Regions from separate parts of the Peribacillus sp. FSL M8-0224 genome, predicted to be linked through region 3. Evidence: predicted binding sites of a transcription regulator. Region 3 holds the regulator's gene; each other region holds the start of a gene.
What was found. The regulator LexA, encoded in region 3, represses DNA repair genes until DNA is damaged. The targets are predictions, from matches to a motif close to CGAACATATGTTCG.

Region 1 (3,219 bases), 3.3 Mb from region 3:
CCCAAACTGCTGAGATTGTTTTTTCCAGTGATTCCATCCACCGAAGTGTATAGGGATGACCTCATTGTGGTCAGGAGACTTTTTAAGGTCGAATCGCTTTTTAACGTTCCGCTCTTCGCTTTTTCTGCCCATAGCTTCACTTCATCCTCTGTCATTGCCTTTTTTTGCTCAGAGGTAAGCGGGGTAAAGGAGCGATATTTCGCTTCACCCGTTTTATCTTGAACCTTTTTAATGACTTCATTGTATTTATTCACAAACTGAGTGATCGTGTCCAGGATAGCATCGACATCAGCTGTTGATGAGAATGTGACTGTATCCGTCGTTTTTTGCTTTACCGTTATTTCCGCTCCATTAATCTGAAACGTATTCGAAGGCCGGGAAATTTCCAGTCCATTATAAACAATGGACGCATTTTCCCCTTTTGAGCCGCCAGCCCCTTCATTGTTACTGCTCATTTTTAGCACATTGAAGAAATCTCCAGTACCCCCTAACTCAATTTCAGGCCGATCTTTTGCATCACCGGTATTTTTAGCAGTGATGGAAAATTTCTGGGACGTCTCATCTAAAAATAGAGTCACTCCCGAGTTAGCATTAATTTTATTTATGACACTTTCTAACGTATCGTCCGCATTAAGGGTAAGTGTATACGGTTTTTCCACTGTTGCTCCATCTTTTACTTCCGTATCAAAACCGCCATCCTTATTGATGGCCAGTATCGTAATATCTTTGGGAGTCGTGATACCCAATTCCGATAGTTTCTTTTTGGGGTCGGTAACAGCTGATTTTTCCGTACTTGTCATGGTTGCCGCCTTGGCAAGTCCATTCACTTTTATATTCCCGGAAAAATCACTGGTAGAATTCACATTTTTCACTGATACAGCATCTGGATTCGATACCGTCACCTTCTTTTTAATGAAGGAAGACTGCTTTCCAATACCATCACGAATGAGCGTATCCAATTCTGATAAAGCTGTATTCATCGAACGGTAATCATCCCGCTGCCACTCGGAATACTGCTTTTTCTGTGTCAGTTTATCCAACGGCACCCGTTCTGCCTGCATCATGCTCTTAACTAATTCATCAATGTCCATCCCGCTTGCTAAACCACTGATTCGTACCAAAATTGATCACCCGCTTATATTTTTTCATCCACCATTATGCCGACAAACTCCGTCATTGCCGCATAGAAATCCAATAACTTCTTCGGGGGAATTTCCCTGATCGTCTCATCCGTCACGTCATCCACTACCTTGACATAATACTCATTCAGCTTCTCATGATATTCAAAACGAACGGCCGTATGTGTTGGATTCAGGAAGGTGTTCAAACTATCCACCATTTCCCGCACCTTTTCTTGTGAAGGCTCAACAGTAGATTCCACTCTTTGTTCCGAATAGGCAAGTGTATTCATTTCACGCTGATAATAAGAACTGATTCCTTCCGAGATTGCTGTTCTAAGTTGTGAGGAAAGAATATTCGTGGACAAACTCTCCAGCATCTAAATAGCCCCCAATATGTTCTCTTTACTTTTTATATCGGTTCTGAAATGGAACTTTACAGTGTATTGCAAAGGATTTATCATATATAGAGAACAAACATTCGCTATTGGAGGGGATAACATTATAAAATGGGATTAAGAAGATAAGCTTACACTATTATATAAGGAGGCTTTCATGATTAATCTTACTGATATCCAGAAAAATATATTATATGCCAGCATTATAAGTGACGGTGAAATAACGAAAATTTATAAAAATAGCAGGAGAAAGAACAATAGCTATCGGGAACACTACGGCACATCTCAGGAAGCTTATCGAAAATGGAAAATTTCATTTTTTGATGGATTATTATATATCACTCCGGCAAGTCAATGTGTCCGTTCCGCTTCTTTAGAATTATTTACGGATTTATTCCCACACTTTTACAGTAATGATGGAACTAAACATCTCCCTTTCACATTACTGAAAAATTGCACTTTACCACATTTCCTAACTATTCTATACATGGATGATGGCTCTTTAAGCATCTCATATAGGGTAAATCATAATAAAAAAATTATTTACCTCACACCGCATATATACCTTTACCTTCAATGTTATCCTAAAGACGAATTAGAGAAACTAAAGGAACATATATTTACCACATATCATTCTTCCTTAAAGCTGAGTTCTCGTAAGGACGGATATGGATATATTCTAAAAACTACTTCTGTTAAAGAAACTTTTCGTTTCCTCGAACTAATCGAACCTGTAGCAAAAACTTGTTCTTCAATGTTATATAAAACCTCTTGGGAATTCCGAAATCAAAAAGAAATACTCAGATGGAAATCTAAGTATCCTGATTACACGATTCTTACCAGCAGTTCAGATCGCTCTAAACCCTATTCTCCAGATGAAATTAAATTACTAAGACAACTTAAAGAAAATGGTTATACCACAAATGAAATTGCAAAAATGCTAAAAAGAAGTTATTGGTCCGTTACTCACATATGGCAAGAAATTAAAAAACTAAACTAACGCTATCTTGTGTGATAGTATTTCGGAGCTAGATAATCATGTTTATCTAACCGAGTCCTTATATTTTTCTATACAAAAGAGACCCTAGTAAAACTAGAGTCTCTTTCAGGTAATCTAAAATTAACGAAGAAGTTGTAAAACGCCTTGTGGTTGTTGGTTCGCTTGCTTTGCGACTATGTCTTTCGAGCATAGAACAGACTATATCTTCACCCTTATCTTATTAGGGGCTGGGCACTTCGAATGGCTACCGCCACCCTACGGATTTCATTGCCATAGCTTTCGCCTTAGACTGTATATCCTAGTCGTTGAACCTTCTCCAGAGTTTCCTCAAAGGAGCTTGGCTGCTGATTATCCATTATGTCATCTCCATCATTTTCAGACCATCACGCTTACCGTTTCCAGTTACGTTGTGGTTGATGCAGCTTTAGGAAGTTCCAGCAATTCACCCAGTCATAATTTTATCCATTACTAGATAAAACGCCCTTCAAATTTACCTAAGGAGTTGTAAAACCCCTTGAGGTGCTGAATTTGCTTGAGCCAACATTGCTTGTGCTGCTTGAGAAAGAATTGAGTTCTTAGTTTGATCCATCATTGTTTTAGCCATATCGGTGTCACGAATCCGTGATTCAGCAGCCGTTAAGTTCTCTGAAGAAGTTCCTAAATTGTTGATTGTGTGCTCTAAACGGTTTTGGTGAGCACCTAG
Region 2 (3,219 bases), 260 kb from region 3:
TCTTTTGCTTTTTTATCAGCTTCTTCTTTGGCACGGGTATCACTTTCTTTAATCATAAGCGCTACATCGTGAGCAAGCTCGTTTTCCATTCGGTCTATAATGATTGCTTTAGCCTCTTCACGAGTTAAACCGGAAACACGTTCAAGCTCTGTTTGCTGCTTACGAACCATCTCTTCCACTTTGCTTTCCATCTCTTCAATATGCTGTTGTCTTTGGTTTAGAGAATCATCTTTTTTCTCCAAAAGGCTCTCACGTTTGTCTAACGTTTCATCCTTACGGTCCAGATTCTCTTCTCTTTGCAATAACCGATTTTCTTGTTTTTGTAATTCGTTCCTTCTTTCACGGGCTTCCCGATCCGAATCGGCACGAACTTTATGAATTTCATCTTTTGCTTCCAACAAGGCTTCTTTCTTAAGTGCTTCCGCTTCACGTTTTGCATCCTCAAGGATGTGTTCTGCAGAGCCCTTTGCCCCTGCTATTCTACTCTCAAATTTTGATTTGTGAATAAAATAACCAACAACTGCACCGACGATTAGGCCAAGCAAAGTGAAGATGATTGTCATGGGTTCCATCGTTTCACCTCCCCTTGCTATGAACTTTTTACATAAAATGTTGAACTGTCGGCAAGTACATTGCACATAAATTCAATATACAGCACTTAATTTTCAAAATTTTAGTTTGAAAAATTGTAAAATATACATATTAATTGTATAGTTGAGAATTTTTATTGTCAAGCGTTTGTCCCTTATGTATCAATGATTATTCAAGTTTTCTTAATATTAACCATCATAATGTACAGCATTCATTATGGAAGAAGTCTGTAAATCTGATTACAATGCCATTTAATCCGCTGGAAATTTCGCATTTTTCTTAAAATATACAGAAAAGGCCTAAGCGAATAAGCTTAGGCCTTTTCCAAATATCATTAATCAAGCAATTCAAAATGCTCTTCTGTTTCATTTTCTTCTGGTGGTAATTCATGCTCTCCATCAAGATTATAGTGATCTCTGATTTTCTGAGAAATTTCCTGAGCGATATCCTGATTTTCTTTCAGGAACAGCTTCGCATTTTCACGGCCTTGTCCGACACGCTCTTCATTGTATGAATACCATGAGCCGCTTTTAAGGACGATATCAAGGTCTGCACCCATATCGATGATTTCACCTTCCTGTGAAATCCCTTGACCATACATGATGTCAACTTCTGCTTGGCGGAATGGTGGAGCAACCTTGTTTTTTACAACTTTGATTTTCGTTTTATTACCCACGATTTCATTACCTTGTTTTAATTGCTCCGCACGGCGCACTTCCAGACGAACAGTTGAATAGAACTTCAATGCCCGGCCTCCCGGAGTCGTTTCTGGATTCCCAAACATAACACCGATTTTTTCACGGACTTGGTTAATGAAAATGGCAATGGTATTTGATTTATTAATGGAACCAGACAGTTTTCTAAGTGCCTGAGACATCATCCGGGCTTGGAGACCCATATGGGAATCTCCCATTTCGCCTTCGATTTCAGCTTTAGGAACAAGTGCTGCCACCGAGTCAATGACAATGATATCTACCGCTCCGCTTCGAACTAACGCTTCAGCAATCTCTAAGGCTTGTTCACCCGTATCAGGCTGTGAAAGCAGTAACTCATCGATATTCACACCAAGTTTTTCTGAATATGCTGGATCTAAAGCATGCTCGGCATCAATAAATGCAGCCGTCCCGCCAGTCTTTTGTACCTCTGCAATGGCATGTAATGCTACAGTCGTTTTACCGGAGCTTTCAGGTCCATATATCTCAATGACCCGGCCTCTTGGATATCCGCCCACTCCCAACGCTACGTCCAATGCTAAAGAACCGCTTGAGATCGTTGAAATCCTACGATCAGTCTGTTCCCCAAGTTTCATAATCGAACCTTTACCAAATTGTTTCTCAATTTGTTTTAACGCCATATCTAAAGCCGCTTGACGATCACTCACTCAATTTCCTCCTCTATATTCAACTAATCGGCTGTCCGATTAAAGGTGTACTTACGTTAGCAATTATTCGAGATCAAGGTTTGTAACCTGTCTCAAAACCTATCTTTACTATATACTCTTTTTACTATTTTGCCAAGCAAAAAGTCGAACATTCATTCGTTTTTTTCTTTCGGGATATTCTTTGTAAAAAAGCGTTTTAGCATAAGGAAATCTCCATTTCGCTTCACTTACTCCCTAAAAAAAACATTTTCATTGAATTAACTTTTTTCTTTTTTCCCTATTTTTCAAGAAACAAACTTCTAAAACCAAATAAAAAGCAGAGCTGTAAAAAAGCTCTGCTTATGGCGTTTATAAATCCCTTAATAGGTAATGACAGCCGTACTTCACACTCCGAATACGGTTTTGCGCCCTGCTTCCGGAAAGATTCAACTCCTTGAAGTGAGTGTTTCCATCCCGATAGGAAATGCCAATAAATACTGTACCTACAGGCTTGCCTTCTTGTTCGTCCGGCCCCGCAACACCCGTAAAGCTTATGCCTACATCCGCATCGAGCTTACTCCGGACATTAGAGGCCATTTCCATTGCACACTCACCGCTGACCACCCCATACTCAGATATGGTATCATTACTGACGCCGAGGACATTGGACTTCGCATCATTCGTATAGCAGACCATTCCGCCCTTAAAGACTTTACCGGCGCCCGGGATGGTTGTCAGCTGTTCTTGGAACATCCCCCCGGTCAAGCTTTCAGCTGCCGCGATTGAAAGCTTGCGGACCGTTAATTCTTTTACAAGTTCCTTTATTAGAGAAGTATTATCACTTCCATAATGGAACTTTCCGACCCGGCTAAGAATTTCTTTTTCCGTTTCTAAAATAAGTTCTTCGCATTTTTCTTTAGAAGGGCCTTTGGCGGTGATCCTTAACGTCACTTCCCCTTCGGCTGCAAGCGGAGCGATTGTCGGATTCGTTTGATTGACAAGGAGATCTTCAATCACCGTTTCCAGTTCGGCTTCACCTATACCGTAGAACCGAAGAACCTTGGAATCGATCCGTTCATGCTTTTCCAATTTATTCATGATTTTTTCATAACCATAACTTAAAAACATCGGCTCCATTTCACTTGGTGGACCAGGCAGGAGCATATATGTAATCCCAGATTTGGACAAAACCATTCCCGGGGCCATGCCATGATCGTTTGCCAACACTTCACTGCCTTCCAAGACAAGGGCCTGCTTTTTGTTGTTTT
Region 3 (3,219 bases):
TTCCAGTGGAATTCCTTTGGTTGTGAAGATTTTTTTGAGGACGGTACCCTTTTTCAACGGCTCTCATCATTCCGCGCTTTATTTTAAGATTATGTAGTTTCCTTTGATATTCTTCTACAATGCCCACTATCTGGATGACCATGGCATCCGAATCCGATAACTCCAGCTCCCCATCGTGTGAGAGCGTATAAATTTTCACATCTTCTTTAAGGATGACATGGAAAAGGGCTATTTTGGCATTCCCTCTTCCCAGTCTTGTTTCGTCCTGGATTAATAAGACTTCAGCTTCTTTGGTTTTAAATAGTTCGAGCATGTCAAAAATGCCATCCCGATTCAACTCATAACCACTTGCCTGTTCTTTTATAATGGAGACAACTTCCACATCCATCTTTTCAGCCAATTTGACTAATTCATCTTCCTGCCTTGCCAATGATGTTTCCTGTGACTCTTTTTCGGTGCTGACCCTACAATAGATTACCGCCTTCATAATACCCTACCTTTACTACTTACTGCTCACTGGCCAAATTCTGGACAAGTTCTTCCCCTTTAACCGGTATGACAATGACTTGTCCAGGTTTTATCGAATCCGCACTGACTCCATTATTCTCTTCTATCCAACCAATGAATTCTTTTTTTGTCAAATTTGTTTCTTCATATTCTTCGGCAATTCCCCATAGGGTGTCACCTTCGCTTACTTCTATAGAAAGGAAATCCTTTTTTTGATCATTGTTCAATGTACAAGAGAATAAAATTGAAAAGATGAATACTGATCCCGCTAATAGAATCGTATAAATATAATTTTTGTATAATTTTTTCATAATAATCCCTCCAAAGCGAATGTTCGTTCGTATGTTATGATCAAATTATAATACGAACGTTTGTTTCAGTCAACAACAAAATTCGAACTTATGTTTGTATAGAGATGGGGGCCATGCTATAATGTAGCAAAGAACATTGGGGAAGAGGTGCACAAATGACAAAACTATCAAAACGGCAGCAAGATATTCTTGATTTCATTAAAGAAGAGGTTCGCCAAAAAGGGTATCCGCCTTCCGTACGGGAGATTGGCGAAGCAGTGGGACTTGCATCAAGTTCAACAGTACACGGACATTTATCCCGCCTGGAAAGTAAAGGCCTTATTAGACGTGACCCAACCAAGCCAAGGGCCATTGAAATAATGAATTTGGAGGAAGCGAACAATATTCCCAAAGCCAATGTCGTGAACGTGCCGTTACTTGGAAAAGTAACAGCGGGCATGCCGATAACAGCTATTGAGAACATTGAAGAATACTTTCCGCTTCCCGAAAGCATGGTTCCACATGATGACCATGTATTCATGCTGGAAATCATGGGTGAAAGTATGATTGAAGCAGGAATTCATGATGGAGATTATGTCATCGTGAAACAACAAAGCAGTGCCAATAATGGAGATATCGTCGTGGCGATGACGGAAGATGATGAAGCCACTGTAAAACGATTCTTTAAGGAACCGGATTACATAAGGCTTCAGCCTGAGAACTCAAATATGGAACCAATTATTTTACGAGATGTTTCGATACTTGGAAAAGTAATAGGCTTATATAGACAAATACACTAAAAGCGCTTCCCGCGCTTTTTTTGTTTGTTTAATTTATGTCCAGAATTCTCTCAATATGCATTTGAAAGAGTAGATATTGAAATATTTTTTAATAGAATCTAGTTTCATGGGAAATTAAACATCCTTTATAACGGATGAAAGTTAGACCATCGCCTTTCTGGTAATATGTACTTTGGAAGAAAGCTCATTGAAATAAAAAAAAGAGGGTTTAAAATCCCCCCTTTACAATTAATTTCACTTTTAACCTTTGGTTCACTTTAATAAGGTTAGATCGACCAAGTCATTCCACCAATATGTCCTGTTTAATTTTCTGGCCATAAGGAGCAATTTGCTTAATGAATGTTTCCTTGCTCATTAGATCTTTCATTACCAAGCATAAATCTTTATTTCCAGGGAACTCACTCCTAAATATATCCACCTAACACCCGTTGAATTAATACTTTTATATAGGAGTACGGCTGTTTACATTGGCGGAATTACCATCTCCCTAGTTACCCGTACCATTTCGCACCTACCTCATATTTCATAAAAAAATGCCTCCTCAACTAAGAGAAGGCATTTCGCTATTTCTCAATATAGACCGAACGAATCAGCGTCCGGGTTCTTTCGGTACCATCCACATTTTTTTCCTTAACATCTATTGTTACATTATAAACACCTGACTTAGGTACTTCTGGAAGGGTGCCAGTAAAATTTTCAGTATCCATTGCCTTAATTGAGTTTTTTTCACTAATTTCATTACCGGTTTCATCTATCAGATGAACCAAAAATGTTGTACTGATTGGTCTTTTTTTATCATTCATTGGATTCTTTATTAAAAATTTTGCATCTTTTTGCTTAACTTTACCGGCCATACTTAATGTAATGGGATTCTTTTCGTTAAATTGGGCTGTGAACAGGAAGGCGTCTTTTGGCGATTTAGTCTTCATTCGTACTTTCCAGTCACCAATTTCAAGGTTATTTCTGTAGAATGATTGGATGGTTGCACCATTAAAAAAGGAAGTTTCATTTTTGGCTGAATGGACCTTTAAGGAAGGTGAATACTTTTTATTGGATGGAGAAATCAATTCAACCTCGACATCATTTGAGGCTGTATATATGCTTATATTACCTGGGGCCGCTTCATTTACATGGAAGCTTTGTTCGACCCAGACATTTTGTTTCAGGACATCACCCAGAACGGTTTGAGCGAGTGCGGTTGTAATGACATCATCTTCAACTCGTTCTTTATAATTGACATGATATGCAGGAATCCCAGTGGTGGATGTGCTTTTTAAATAGGGTTCAATTCTTGAAAATACAGCTGAGCCAACTCGAATATTGTCGTGATCAAAGTTGGGATCCGTAAATAAATGTGTTGCATAGGGTATTTTTGTACTCCATACATTCACCAGTCCATCATTTTCCCCATATGATGATAAATATTGTCCCCCCATTGATAAGGCTGATAGTACCGGGCCTCTGTTCATACCTGCCACAGTGAAATACAAGTTTTTACGAGAGTTAACATGGTTATCCGTGACAGAACGAAATTCAGCCATTTTACCAACTTGTAAAGAATAAGTTCCCTCATCTTTTTGACCTAATAAGGAACCAAGCCAGCCCGCATACCAGCTATAAGC
Region 4 (3,219 bases), 3.3 Mb from region 3:
CTGAACGGGTTGTACATGCCCGCGGTGCAGGTGCGCATGGTTATTTCGTTCCGACCGGTAAAGCGGGGGACGAGCCGATTTCAAAATATACGAGAGCGAAGGTTTTTCAGGAAGAAGGTAAAAAAACCCCAGTATTCGTGAGATTTTCATCTGTTATTCATGGAGGGACGTCCCCGGAAACGTTACGTGACCCAAGGGGATTTGCCGTTAAATTTTATACGGAAGATGGAAACTGGGATCTTGTAGGCAATAACCTGAAAATTTTCTTTATCCGTGATGCCATGAAATTCCCGGATTTGATTCATGCCTTCAAACCGGATCCGGTCACGAATATTCAGGACGGCAGGAGGATTTTCGATTTTTGCTCGAGTTCGCCTGAAACATTCCATATGGTTACCTTTGTGTTTTCCCCATGGGGCATCCCAGCTAACTACCGCATGATGCAAGGATCAGGGGTCAATACTTATAAATGGGTGAATGAGGAAGGGAAAGCAGTGCTCGTTAAGTATCATTGGGAACCGAAACAAGGAATCAAGAACCTGACGCAGCAAGAGGCCAATGAAATTCAAGCTACGAATTTCAATCATGCCACACAGGATCTATATGAAGCGATTGAACGCGGGGACTATCCTGAATGGGATCTCAACGTACAGATCATGAGTGATGATGATCATCCTGAGTTGGATTTCGATCCGCTGGATGATACGAAGATCTGGCCGAAAGATGAGTTCCCATGGCTGCATGTCGGTACGATGGTATTGAATAAAAACCCTGAAGACTATTTCACTGAAGTCGAACAGGCTGCATTCGGTACCGGTGTCCTAGTGGATGGACTGGATTTTTCTGATGACAAGATGTTACAGGGACGTACATTCTCTTATTCCGATACACAGCGTCACCGTGTTGGCGCGAATTATTTGCAACTGCCGATCAATGCTCCAAAGAAACGAACTGCCACGAATCAGACTGGCGGACAGATGCAATATGAAGTTGGCAGAGGCAGCCAAAGCCCCCACATCAACTACGAACCATCCACTGTCGGCGGCTTGAAGGAAGCCAATCAAACGGGCAAAGAGTATACACCTATGGTGGAAGGGAAACTTGTCCGTGAGACAATCGATCGCCAAAACAATACGAAACAGGCCGGGGAAACGTTCCGGGAATTCGAGGATTGGGAAAAAGACGATTTAATTTCCAATTTAGTGGCGGCATTGGCTCCTGCCGACAAGCGCATTCAGGAAAAAATGATAGCACTTGCCGAAGAGGCCGATGAAGAGTATGGCCGCAGGTTGAAAGAGGGACTGGCCGCGGCCTCTGAACATACGGAATCTTCAAAACCACTGGGTGGGACGGATAACCCTGAGGACGCCGTTAGAAAAGGACATGAAGCGGATCCATATTGATTGAACTGAAAAGAAGCAAACTTCCTTATAAAGGGGTTTGCCTCTTTTTTTTATGGGCATAATTAATGGATGTGTGATACTCTTCCGAGGATGCCTTGAAAATCAAGCAGGAAATTGATTGGCAAAAAACTTCATAATCATTTAAACTGAAACTACTCTATTTTTCTCTTATAAAGGAGATGAAAAAATGATTAAAATTCTTTCTGCCCTTTTCCTTCCTTGTCTACTTGTCATGCTATTTTCAAGAGTCACCTATAACAATGTCGTAGGCCTTGTTTTAACTGTTGCCTTGATTACAGCTTCCGCATATAAAGGTTATACGCATACAAACTTATTGATCATCGTCGATGCCTTATCCCTGACAGTGGGATTTTGGTTGTCAAAAAGAATGATGAAACGTACATCCAAGAGCGCCTGACATCAAAGGTGCTTTTTTTGTACTCAAACTTGTCATTCCCCTCAACACATCATGAAGTTCATTAAAACAAAAAACGAATGGATGTTCGCTTATTGCTGGTTTGTTTTAAGGCTATTGTGGTAGAATGTGTATATATGCTTTATTAAACCGGAATAAATAGAAGGGATATAGGCATGTCCCGTTTTCATATAAAAATATTTCAATAGGAGGCCATGCTTGGTGAAGGATAAGTTTGAGTTAGTCTCAAAATACTCTCCTCAAGGAGATCAGCCGGCAGCAATTGAAATGCTGGTCGAAGGGATTAAGGAAGGCAAGGAAATGCAGACGCTATTGGGGGCAACGGGTACAGGTAAAACGTTCACCGTTTCCAATGTGATCCAAAAGATCAATAAACCGACTCTTGTCATTGCCCACAATAAAACGTTGGCAGGGCAGCTTTACAGTGAGTTCAAAGAGTTCTTCCCTAATAATGCCGTCGAATACTTCGTTAGCTATTATGATTACTACCAGCCAGAGGCTTATGTTCCATCCACGGATACATTCATCGAAAAAGATGCAAGCATCAATGATGAAATCGATAAACTGCGTCACTCGGCCACATCATCTTTGTTCGAAAGGAAAGATGTCATCATCATTGCCAGTGTTTCGTGCATATATGGACTCGGTTCTCCTGAAGAGTACCGGGAGATGGTCGTTTCCCTCCGAACAGGCATGGAAATAGACCGGAATGCCTTGCTGCACAGACTCGTGGATATTCAATATGAGAGGAATGATATTGCTTTCCAACGGGGAACCTTCCGCGTTCGCGGCGACGTCGTCGAAATTTTCCCGGCCTCTCGTGATGAACATTGTGTACGGGTCGAGTTTTTCGGGGATGAGATTGACCGTATCCGTGAAGTCGATGCCCTGACCGGTGAAATTACCGGTGAACGGGAACATATCGCCATTTTCCCGGCTTCCCACTTCGTAACCCGCGAAGAGAAAATGCGGATAGCCATTCAAAATATCGAAACGGAACTGGAAGAGAGACTGAAGGAATTAAGGGAAGATGAAAAGCTCCTTGAAGCACAGCGCTTGGAGCAGCGGACCCGCTATGATTTGGAAATGATGCGGGAAATGGGCTTTTGTTCTGGGATCGAGAACTATTCCCGCCATTTAACCCTTCGTCCCTCAGGTGCGACACCATACACTTTAATGGATTACTTTCCAGAGGATTTCCTATTGGTCGTGGATGAATCACATGTAACCCTTTCGCAAATCCGCGGAATGTTCAATGGAGATCAGGCGCGGAAGCAAGTGCTCGTCGACCATGGCTTCCGTCTGCCGTCTGCGAAAGATAACCGCCCGCTAAGATTTGAAGAATTTGAAAAAAAGGTCCATCAATCCATATTCGTTTCG

Region 1: MKX49_RS24365 (DNA endonuclease) is a predicted target of LexA. The motif match lies at 1,589-1,602, and genes of this name have one in related genera.
Region 2: recA (recombinase RecA) is a predicted target of LexA. The motif match lies at 2,118-2,131, and genes of this name have one in related genera.
Region 4: uvrB (excinuclease ABC subunit UvrB) is a predicted target of LexA. The motif match lies at 1,896-1,909, and genes of this name have one in related genera.

What each region holds. Positions count from the first base shown of each region.
Region 1 covers NZ_JBBOOJ010000001.1:5,000,077-5,003,295, forward strand. The annotation lists gene MKX49_RS24355 (flagellar hook-associated protein 2) at 1-1,121, opposite strand, end outside; gene flaG (flagellar protein FlaG) at 1,136-1,498, opposite strand; gene MKX49_RS24365 (DNA endonuclease) at 1,674-2,516, shown strand; gene MKX49_RS24370 (flagellin N-terminal helical domain-containing protein) at 3,007-3,219, opposite strand, start outside.
Region 2 covers NZ_JBBOOJ010000001.1:1,404,363-1,407,581, reverse strand. The annotation lists gene rny (ribonuclease Y) at 1-572, opposite strand, end outside; gene recA (recombinase RecA) at 926-1,972, opposite strand; gene MKX49_RS06865 (competence/damage-inducible protein A) at 2,321-3,219, opposite strand, start outside.
Region 3 covers NZ_JBBOOJ010000001.1:1,663,952-1,667,170, reverse strand. The annotation lists gene MKX49_RS08100 (YneB family resolvase-like protein) at 1-487, opposite strand, end outside; gene yneA (cell division suppressor protein YneA) at 507-818, opposite strand; gene lexA (transcriptional repressor LexA) at 974-1,597, shown strand; gene MKX49_RS08085 (esterase/lipase family protein) at 2,161-3,219, opposite strand, start outside.
Region 4 covers NZ_JBBOOJ010000001.1:4,974,600-4,977,818, reverse strand. The annotation lists gene MKX49_RS24255 (catalase) at 1-1,403, shown strand, start outside; gene MKX49_RS24250 (CsbA family protein) at 1,591-1,821, shown strand; gene uvrB (excinuclease ABC subunit UvrB) at 2,041-3,219, shown strand, end outside.